One region of the Pseudarthrobacter lactosi genome, then DNA from elsewhere that is predicted to be linked to it. Evidence: riboswitches for the same ligand, from Rfam matches in the RefSeq annotation. Region 1 holds a riboswitch; the other holds the start of a gene.

Region 1 (5,424 bases):
GAAGAACTCCTGATCGATGTGGGGGAGCGGGCTGCCACATTGGACGCCGTGGCCAAGCGGGCCGGCGTGTCCAAGGGTGGATTGCTCTACCATTTCCCCAACAAGGAAGCGCTGATCGCTGCGGTACTGGAACGGTTGGACCGACTGGCCGCCGAGGACCTGGCACTGATGGCGGCAGCAGCCGAAGGTGCAGCCACCTACTTCATCCGTTCCTCGGTCTGGTCCGATACGCCGATGGACCGCTCTTTCGTGGCCGCCACGCGGCTGGCCGAAGTGGCCCATGAAGAGGCCCGGCGTCGCTTTGCCGCCATCCAGCAGCAGTGGTTGGACCTGATCGCGGCCGACGTCGGTCCGGCCATGGCGAAAGCCGTGCTGTATATGGGGGACGGGTTGTATTTCAACGCCATGTGGGAAAGCGGCACCACCGGGGACGGCCGGGGCCGCCATGGAGACGTCGAGGAGCTTCTCGCCGCCGTGGAGCGGCTGCGCGGCTGAACCTGACGACCCCATTTGCCCGGCGGCGCGGGGCGTAGGAGAATTGGACCTCGTGGCGGCCATCTGTGGCCGGCACGACATCTGAATATGCCTTTGATCTGCGGCGGGAGAGTTCTGTTAGTAGGTGCAACAGGCGCCGTAGGAGCAAATCCTCCCCAGGAATCTCTCAGGCCCACGTACCGCCGCGGCCAGGCAACTCTGGAAAGTGGCAGGCCGTACGCCTGAAGCGTCCCGGATCACTCCGGAATGTCAGGACCGCTGTGCCCACCGACGGTGCAAGCGCAGCCTAGCGGAAGCAGGCTGCGCGGAAACTCTCAGGTCCCAGACAGAGCGGGGAGGAACCCGAGTCGATGTGGCGTACCTTGCGCCGCCTTAGTAATGGAGTTCCTTGTGAGTGTTAATTCGGCCTCGGCCACTTTCGTTGACCGGCATATTGGCGCCCGCCGCCAGGCCGATATCGACTCCATGCTCAAGGCTGTGGGCTACGGCACTGTGGACGCACTGGTGGACACCGCCGTTCCCGACTCCATCCGCCAGGCCCAGCCGCTGGCCCTCAAGGACGCCCTGAGTGAGGTTGAGGTCCTTGCCGAACTCCGGAAGCTTGCGGCGAAGAACAAGACGGCCGTGCAGATGATCGGCCAGGGCTATTACGACACCGTGACGCCCGCGGTGATCCGCCGGAACATCCTCGAAGCCCCGGCCTGGTACACCGCGTACACCCCGTACCAGCCCGAAATCTCGCAGGGCCGGCTCGAGGCGCTCCTGAATTTCCAGACCATGGTCCAGGATCTCGTGGGCCTGCCCATCGCGAACGCCTCGCTGCTGGATGAAGCCACCGCCGTGGCCGAGGCGGTGCTGATGATGCGCCGGGCCAACAAGAACAAGGACGCCCGGGACGGCAAGACGGTCCTGGATGCCGATTGCCTGCCGCAGACCATCGCGATCGTCAAGGGCCGGGCCGAGGCGCTCGGGTTTGAGGTGGAGGTCGCTGACCTGTCCACGGGCCTGCCCGAGGGCGTTATCAACGGCATCGTCCTGCAGCAGCCCGGCGTGTCCGGTCGGGTCTTCAACCACGCCGACATCATCGCGGCTGCGAAGGAGCGCGGCGCGCTGGTGACGGTTGCTGCTGACCTGTTGGCGTTGACGCTGATCACCCCTCCTGGGGAGCAGGGCGCGGATATCGCCGTCGGCTCCACCCAGCGTTTCGGGGTGCCGCTGTTCTTCGGCGGCCCGCACGCGGCGTACATGGCGGTGGCGAAGGGCCTGGAGCGGTCCATGCCGGGCCGCCTGGTCGGTGTCTCGAAGGACAACGCCGGTGTCCCCGCGTACCGTCTGGCGCTGCAGACCCGTGAGCAGCACATCCGCCGGGAGAAGGCCACGTCCAATATCTGCACCGCGCAGGCGCTGCTGGCCATCGTTTCCTCCTTCTACGCCGTTTACCACGGCGCCGACGGCCTCAAGGCAATCGCCGAGACCACCCACAGCCACGCTGCAACCATCGCCGCATCGCTGAAGGCGGCCGGCCTGGACGTCCTGCACACATGCTTCTTTGATACCGTCACGGTTTCCGTGCCCAGCAAGGCCGCGGCTCTTGTGGCCGCCGCCGAAGCCAAGGGCATCAACCTGCGCCACATCGACGGCGACACCATCGGCGTCTCGGCCGACGAAACCACAACCCCGGCCATCGTCGCCGGTGTCCTGGACGTCTTCGGCGCCGCCGTGGTGGACTTGGCCGCCGGCACAGACACCCAGTTTGCACTGGATACCGCCGTCGAACGATCCTCCGAGTACTTGCAGCATCCGGTGTTCAACACGCACCGTTCCGAGACCCAGCTGCTGCGCTACATCCGCAGGCTTTCGGATCGGGACCTTGCGCTGGACCGGACCATGATCCCGCTGGGTTCGTGCACCATGAAGCTGAACGCCACCGCGGAGATGGAAGCCATTTCCTGGCCGGAGTTCGCCTCGATCCACCCGTTCGCCCCGGACTCACAGACCGTAGGCTGGCGCGAACTTATCGGCGGGCTGGAGTCTGACCTCGCGGAAATCACCGGCTACGACCAGGTGTCCCTGCAGCCGAACGCCGGTTCCCAGGGCGAGCTCGCGGGCCTGCTGGCGATCCGCGGCTACCACCTCTCCCGCGGCGATGACCAGCGCACGGTCTGCCTGATCCCGGCCTCGGCCCACGGCACCAACGCCGCCTCCGCCGTCCTGGCCGGCATGAAGGTGGTTGTTGTCGCTACCGCTGCGGACGGCAGCATCGACCACAAGGACCTGAACGCCAAGATCGAGGCGAACAAGGACGTCCTCTCGGCCATCATGATCACCTACCCCTCCACGCACGGTGTCTACGACGCGGACGTGACCGAAATCTGCGACGCCGTGCACGCGGCCGGCGGCCAGGTCTACGTGGACGGCGCCAACCTCAACGCCCTCGTGGGCCTGGCACAGCCGGGCAAGTTCGGCGGCGACGTCTCGCACCTGAACCTGCACAAGACCTTCTGCATCCCGCACGGCGGCGGCGGACCCGGTGTTGGCCCGGTCGCAGCGAAGGCCCACCTGGCACCCTTTATGCCCGGTGACGCCAACAAGGCAGCCCACGAAGCCGGCCACGGCGTGGCCATCAGCGCCTCCAACTACGGCTCCGCAGGCGTCCTGCCGATCTCCTGGGCGTACGTGAAGCTCATGGGCGCCGAAGGCCTGACCGAGGCGACGAAGTCGGCACTGCTGGCGGCGAACTACGTTGCGGCGCGGCTGAACAAGTACTTCCCTGTCCTCTACACCGGTGAAGGCGGACTCGTGGCGCACGAGTGCATCCTGGACCTGCGCGAGCTGACGGCCAGGACCGGCGTCACCGCGGAAGACGTGGCCAAGCGCCTGATCGACTACGGGTTCCACGCCCCCACGCTGGCGTTCCCGGTGGCCGGCACGTTGATGGTGGAACCGACGGAGTCCGAGGACCTCGTGGAGATCGACCGGTTCATCGATGCGATGATCACCATCCGCAAGGAAATCGACCAGGTGGCCAACGGTGACTTCAGCGTGGAGAACAGCCCGCTGCGCCACGCACCCCACACCGCGTCCGCCGTCGTATCTTCCGATTGGAACCGCGAGTACCCGCGCGAGCAGGCCGCCTTCCCCCTCGCCTCGCTCAAGCAGGACAAGTACTTCCCGCCCGTCGGCCGCATCGACGGCGCAGCCGGAGACCGCAACCTCATCTGCTCCTGCCCGCCGCTGTCGGAGTTCGAAGACTAGGGTCCGGGCCCGGACCCGGCAAGCCGGGCTTTTCACGCGTGCTGCTCCTTCGTCGCTCTGACGCACGCTTTCGAAAACCCCGTCCCGCCGGCCCTCGGTGGTCTACGGTATCCGGCAGCATGCTCCCCACCGTCCCCCTAGCCTCGCAAGCTCGGCCAGGGAACCCTGACGGCGTGGGCCCAGCGGATGCCGGGGACCTGCCGCCGTGACCGGAGGCTTTAGACTTGTGGCTACGCAACCCCTGAGATTGGACACGTCCGCCTTGCGAGAATTCACCGCCCGCTTTGCCACAGCGGAGGAAATTGAGAACTGGGACAAGCACGTCACGGCCAACCCGAACGGCGGCAACATGCTGCAGTCCGCCGCCTACGCGTCCGTGAAGAACGGCAGAGGCTGGGCCGCCCGCTTCCTGGTCCTGGAGTCTGCCGGGACCGCCAGCTACAACCTGGTGCTGGAGAAAAAATTCCCTGTGCTGGGCCGCCTGTGGTACCTGATCAAGGGCCCTGACCTGGGTGGCGTCGAGGACCTCAAGCCGGTGTTGGACGCGTGCGCTGCATTTGCCCGGAGCCGGAAGCTCAACGTCTTCACCATCAAGATCGAACCTGACGTTGTGTCCACCCCGGAAGCCGGGGCGCGGCTCGCCGCCGCCGGCCTGGTGAAGGCCCCGAACATCCAATCCAATGACTCCACCGCGTTGCTGGACATCGCTGCACCGGAGAACCAGGTCTTCCGGTCCATCTCCTCCCGCGCCCGCAACGCGATCCGCCGGGCAGAGCGCGAAGGCTGCGCAGTGGTGCAGCCGGAGCCGGGTCCGGAAACGTACCGGGCGCTGTATGACCTGATGGCGGACACCGTCAACGCCAAGGGCTCCATGCCGTTGCGCAGCCTCGAGTACTACACACGGTTCTGGGACGAATTCTGCACCCGCGGCCAAGGCAGCTTCTTCTTTGTTTATGAGGACGGCAAACCCAGCGTGGGCGCCTTTGTGATCAACTACGGATCCAAGGCGACCTACAAGGACGGCGGCTCCACCCAGAACAGGAAGCAGTACGGCGATTCGCACCTGGTCCAGTGGCAGGCCATCCGGAGAATGCAGGAACTCGGCTGTACCGAGTACGACTTCTGCGGCACACCGCCGTCCGCCCTGATCAAGGACAAGACCCACCACCTGTACGGCATGGGCATGTTCAAGACCAGCTTCACGAAGACGGTCACGGACTTCGTCGGCTGCTACGACTACGTGCTGTCGCCCGTCAAACATGCCCTGTGGGTCAAGGGTGCGGAACGGATCTTCCGCCGGCTCGAAACCGCACGCACCGGCCAGCAGTTCTACTGACAGCCCGCCAGCCACGCTCACCATCCACACCACGAAGGCCAGCGTCTGCCCCAGGCGGCAGCGCGGCCATAGATGAGGTTACTTCTGTGAATCCCACCAAGGCCGGAGCCGGCCTCGAGCTCAGCGTCCTCAGCGATGCCGAGTTTGAGTCCTTCTCCCTCAAGCACGCGCAAAACAACTTCATCCAGTCCGCTGACTTCACCCGCTTCCAGCGCGCCCGCGGCCAGGCGGTGGAACTGTTCGGTGTCAGGCGCGACGGCGATCTGGTCGCCGCCGGGAAGCTGAACTACACCACCAACCGCTGGGGCTACAAGGTGTGCGAGTGCGCCAAGGGCCCC
Region 2 (5,424 bases), on a different contig from region 1:
GCGACGCCCCTGTTGCATGGGAGTGGCCGGCGGGAATGCTTGGCATGTGTATCGTTGACTCGCCGCCGACTGCTGCCGGCATGCTGTGCGCGGCACTTATATGGTGCGCCCCTGTCATGATGTGCATGCCGAAGATGCCGGCGATGATGGCCAGGGCCGCAGTCAAAAATCCTGCACGTAGGAGGAACGCGGTGAGGGGACCACGGGATGGTGCGGTCATAACGATTCCTCCCTTCCGTGCAGGTTCGAAGCTTTAAGCCTACCGGCAGGAGTTTTCCTGCCGGTCAGCATTTCTGGTTCAACGTACCTGGGCGGGATTGAGTTTCACCCTCCGCAGCAGCTGGGCGTTCAGGGCCACCACGATCGTGGACACGGACATCAGCACAGCGCCGGCTGCCGGGGACAGTACGACCCCGGCGAAGGCAAGAACACCGGCGGCCAGGGGGACGGTGGCCCGCATGTTCGGGTTCGTCCATCCTCGACCCTTTGGTGCAATACTGGTCGACTTTCGACATGCCTGCGCGCACGGCTCTCGTCTCTTCAACCGAGCTTTCAAACGAGCGCTCTCGCTCAAGGCACACGAGACAGATGGTGACTTGCTTGCACACCTGCTCGAGCCAAGCTTCACGGCCACGCCCAAACCGCATCAGAGGCTTTATATTTATGCGGCCACTCTGGCGTTCATGCTCCGGTCACACACGAGCGGCTCTGGCTGGCATCTGACTTTCAAGACTCAGGTCAGAAAACTCGACATTGAGCTTCGAGCGCCAGACGGGTCGCAACTCATCTCTCCGAGCGTGAGCATGGGATTTCCCGCCAACTGGGCTGAGTTGGACATCTGGAAGCCAGCGTCCTGACATCGACCGGCCGCGAACCGGCGCAAGCTACCAGCGGTCGTCTTCCCACGCCAGACCCCGATTTCTCATCGATTGCTCCGTAGGGGCCGTTTTGAGGGTTCAGAAGGGCCCCTACGGAGCAATCGATGGTGATGCGACGCCGTTGCCACTCGAAATCTTGCACGCGGCCCGGAATCGGGCTAACCTGTGAGACGTGTCACTGATGAAGTGGCACATGCTTTTGATCTGCGGCGGGAGAGTCCTGCCGGTACGTTCAGCAGGCGCCGTAGGAGCAAATCCTCTCCGGGAATCTCTCAGGCCCACGTACCGCCGCGGTTAGGCAACTCTGGAAAGTAGTCCGGCAACGGGCTCACCGACGGTGCAAGCGCCACCCTGCGAAAGCAATGGGGGTGCGGAAACTCTCAGGTCCAATACAGAGCGGGGAGGAACCCGAATCAATGTGGCGTACCCAGCACGCCACCTGAATTATGGAGTTCCTTCATGACCGTTCAGTCAGCACCAACCACCTTCGCGGATCGGCATATCGGTGCCCGCCGCCAGGCCGATATCGACACCATGCTCAAAGCCGTTGGCTATGACAGCGTCGACGGCCTCGTGGACGTTGCCGTCCCCGACTCCATCCGCCAGGCCAAGCCGCTGGCCCTCAAGGACGCCCTCAGCGAGGTTGAGGTCCTTGCCGAACTCCGCAAGCTCGCGTCGAAGAACAAGACGGCCGTGCAGATGATCGGCCAGGGCTACTACGACACCGTCACGCCCGCGGTGATCCGCCGCAACATCCTCGAGGCCCCGGCCTGGTACACCGCGTACACGCCGTATCAGCCGGAGATTTCGCAGGGCCGGCTCGAGGCTTTGCTGAACTTCCAGACCATGGTCCAGGACCTCGTGGGCCTGCCGATCGCGAACGCCTCGCTGCTGGATGAGGCCACCGCCGTGGCCGAGGCCGTGCTGATGATGCGCCGGGCGAACAAGAACAAGGACGCCCGCGACGGCAAGACGGTCCTGGATGCCGATTGCCTGCCGCAGACCATCGCGATCGTGAAGGGCCGCGCCGAGGCCCTCGGTTTCGAGGTGGAGGTCGCTGACCTGTCGACGGGCCTGCCCGAGGGTGTCATCAACGGCATTGTCCTGCAGCAGCCCGGCGTGTCCGGCCGGGTCTTCAACCACGCCGACGTCATCGCCGCAGCCAAGGAGCGCGGCGCGCTCGTGACGGTTGCTGCTGACCTGTTGGCCTTGACGCTGATCACCCCTCCGGGGGAGCAGGGCGCGGATATCGCCGTCGGCTCCACCCAGAGGTTTGGGGTGCCGTTGTTCTTCGGCGGCCCGCACGCGGCGTACATGGCGGTGGCGAAGGGCCTGGAGCGGTCCATGCCCGGCCGCCTCGTCGGTGTCTCCAAGGACAACGCCGGGGTCCCGGCCTACCGTTTGGCGCTGCAGACCCGTGAGCAGCACATCCGCCGTGAGAAGGCCACGTCCAACATCTGCACCGCGCAGGCGCTGCTGGCCATCGTCTCCTCCTTCTACGCCGTCTACCACGGCCCCGACGGCCTCAAGGCAATCGCCGAGCGCGTCCACCACAACGCCCGCACGCTGGCCACCACGCTGAAGGTCGCCGGCCGCGAACTGGTCACCGAGACCTTCTTCGACACCGTCACCGTCCGCGTCCCGGGCAAGGCCGCCAAGGTCATCGCCGCCGCCGAAGCACGCGGGATCAACCTGCGCCGCATCGACGAGGACACCATCGGCGTCTCCGCTGATGAAACCACGACGACGGATGTCCTCTCCGCGATTGCCGTCGCCTTCGGTGCCGGTCCCGTGGTGGACGCGAAGGGCTTTGAGCTGCCCGAATCGGTCCTCCGTTCCTCCGAGTACCTGCAGCACCCGGTGTTCAACACGCACCGTTCCGAAACCCAGCTGCTGCGTTACATCCGCAGGCTGAGCGACCGGGACCTGGCGCTGGACCGGACCATGATCCCGTTGGGTTCGTGCACCATGAAGCTGAACGCCACGGCGGAGATGGAAGCCATTTCCTGGCCGGAGTTCGCCTCCATCCACCCGTTCGCCCCGGACTCCCAGACCGTGGGCTGGCGCGAGCTCATCGGCGGGCTGGAAGCTGACCTCGCGGAAATCACCGGCTACGACCAGGTGTCCCTGCAGCCGAACGCGGGTTCCCAGGGCGAGCTCGCCGGCCTGCTGGCGATCCGCGGCTACCACCTCTCCCGCGGTGATGACCAGCGCACGGTCTGCCTGATCCCGGCCTCGGCCCACGGTACCAACGCCGCCTCGGCCGTCCTCGCCGGAATGAAGGTTGTTGTTGTTGCCACAGCTGCGGACGGCAGCATCGATCACGCTGACCTGTACGCCAAGATCGAGGCCCACAGGGACGTCCTTTCGGCCATCATGATCACCTACCCTTCCACCCACGGCGTCTACGACGCCGACGTGACCGAAATCTGCGACGCCGTGCACGCGGCCGGCGGCCAGGTCTACGTGGATGGCGCCAACCTGAACGCGCTCGTCGGTCTGGCGCAGCCGGGCAAGTTCGGCGGCGACGTCTCGCACCTGAACCTGCACAAGACCTTCTGCATCCCCCACGGTGGCGGCGGACCGGGTGTTGGCCCGGTCGCAGCGAAGGCCCATCTGGCACCCTTTATGCCAAGTGACGCCAACAAAGCAGCGCACGAGTCCGGTCACGGCGTGGCCATCTCAGCGTCCAACTACGGCTCCGCCGGTGTCCTGCCCATCTCGTGGGCGTACGTGAAGCTGATGGGTGCCGAGGGCCTGACCGAGGCCACGAAGTCCGCGCTGCTCGCGGCAAACTATGTTGCCGCACGGCTGAACGAGTACTTCCCGGTCCTCTACACGGGCGAGGGCGGTCTGGTGGCGCACGAGTGCATCCTGGACCTGCGCGAGCTGACGGCGAAGACCGGCGTCACCGCGGAAGATGTGGCCAAGCGTCTGATCGATTACGGCTTCCACGCCCCCACCCTGGCGTTCCCGGTTGCGGGCACGCTGATGGTGGAGCCCACGGAGTCCGAGGATCTGGTGGAGATCGACCGGTTCATCGATGCGATGATCACCATCCGGAAGGAAATCGACCAGGTGGCCAACGGCGACTTCAGCGTGGAGAACAGCCCGCTGCGCCACGCACCCCACACCGCGTCCGCCGTCGTGAGTTCCGATTGGACCCGGGCCTACCCGCGTGAGCAGGCCGCCTTCCCGCTCGCCTCGCTCAAGCAAGACAAGTACTTCCCGCCCGTCGGCCGCATCGACGGCGCCGCCGGAGACCGCAACCTCATCTGCTCCTGCCCGCCCATCGAGGAATTCGCGAACTAGTTTCGTGTGAAAGGCTTTCATAATGACTGAGAACTACACCGCTCTTTACGAAGAGCACAAGAAACTCGGCGCTTCCTTCACCGATTTCGGTGGCTGGCAGATGCCCCTGAAGTACAGCTCCGAGCTGGCCGAGCACCACGCGGTGCGCAAGGCCGCCGGCCTGTTCGACCTCTCCCACATGGGCGAAGTCTGGGTCACCGGCCTGGAAGCCGGCGCGTTCCTGGACTACGCGCTGGTGGGCAAGCTCTCCGCCATCGCGGACGGCAAGGCCAAGTACTCGCTCATCTGCGACGCCGACGGCGGCATCATCGATGACCTCATCGTCTACCGCTTCGGCGACGAGAAGTACCTCGTGGTCCCCAACGCGGGCAACGCCCCCACCGTCGCCGTCGCCCTGGCCGAACGCGCCGTGGCGTTCAACGTGAAGGTGGAGGACGCCTCCGCCATCACCTCGCTGATCGCGGTCCAGGGCCCCAAGGCCGAGGCCATCCTGCTCAAGCTGACCGACGAGGCCCAGCACGCACTGGTCACCGACCTGAAGTACTACGCGTTCAACGAGCTCACCGTGGCCGGCCACAACGTCATCCTGGCCCGCACCGGCTACACCGGCGAGGACGGCTTCGAGCTCTTCGTAGCGAACGACGGCGCCGCCTCCCTGTGGGCGTCCGTCGCCGAAGCAGGGGCCGAGTTCGGCATCGTTCCGTGCGGCCTCGCCTCACGCGATTCGCTCCGCCTCGAAGCCGGCATGCCGCTCTACGGCAACGAGCTTTCGCTCGAACGCTCACCGTTCGACGCCGGCCTGGGTGGCGTTGTGGCACTCAAGAGCAAGGAAGGCGACTTCGTGGGCCGCTCTGCCCTGGAAGCCGCCAAGGAAGCCGGATCCAAGCGTAAGCTTGTGGGCTTGAAGGGCCTGGGACGTCGTGCCGGCCGCGGTCACTACCCGGTGCTCAAGAACGGTGCCGTGGTTGGCGAAGTCACCTCCGGCCAGCCCAGCCCCACCCTCGGCTACCCGGTCGCGATGGCCTATGTCGACGTCGAGCACGCCGAGATTGGCACCGCCCTGGACATCGACCTGCGCGGCAAGGCAGAACCGTTCGAGGTTGTCGCCCTGCCGTTCTACAAGCGCCAAAAGTAGCCCAAGTCCGGAACCGGCAGGCCGGAGTTTTCACGCGTGCTGCTCCTTCGTCGCTCTGACGCACGCTTTCGAAAACCCCCGCCCGCCGGCCCCGCCAAA

The links. Region 1 has a riboswitch for glycine ahead of gcvP (aminomethyl-transferring glycine dehydrogenase). Riboswitches for the same ligand answer to the same signal wherever they lie in the genome.
Region 2: it holds a riboswitch for glycine, as region 1 does, so the genes downstream of both, gcvP (aminomethyl-transferring glycine dehydrogenase) here and gcvP (aminomethyl-transferring glycine dehydrogenase) in region 1, are expected to answer to the same signal.

Annotation. Positions count from the first base shown of each region.
Region 1 covers NZ_JBVAYS010000002.1:22,543-27,966, forward strand. The annotation lists gene ACZY0Q_RS10035 (TetR/AcrR family transcriptional regulator) at 1-495, shown strand, start outside; glycine riboswitch at 590-687, shown strand; glycine riboswitch at 689-834, shown strand; gene gcvP (aminomethyl-transferring glycine dehydrogenase) at 886-3,750, shown strand; gene ACZY0Q_RS10045 (lipid II:glycine glycyltransferase FemX) at 4,013-5,086, shown strand; gene ACZY0Q_RS10050 (peptidoglycan bridge formation glycyltransferase FemA/FemB family protein) at 5,173-5,424, shown strand, end outside.
Region 2 covers NZ_JBVAYS010000001.1:1,815,444-1,820,867, reverse strand. The annotation lists gene ACZY0Q_RS08400 (hypothetical protein) at 299-460, opposite strand; glycine riboswitch at 1,079-1,176, shown strand; gene gcvP (aminomethyl-transferring glycine dehydrogenase) at 1,338-4,190, shown strand; gene gcvT (glycine cleavage system aminomethyltransferase GcvT) at 4,213-5,325, shown strand.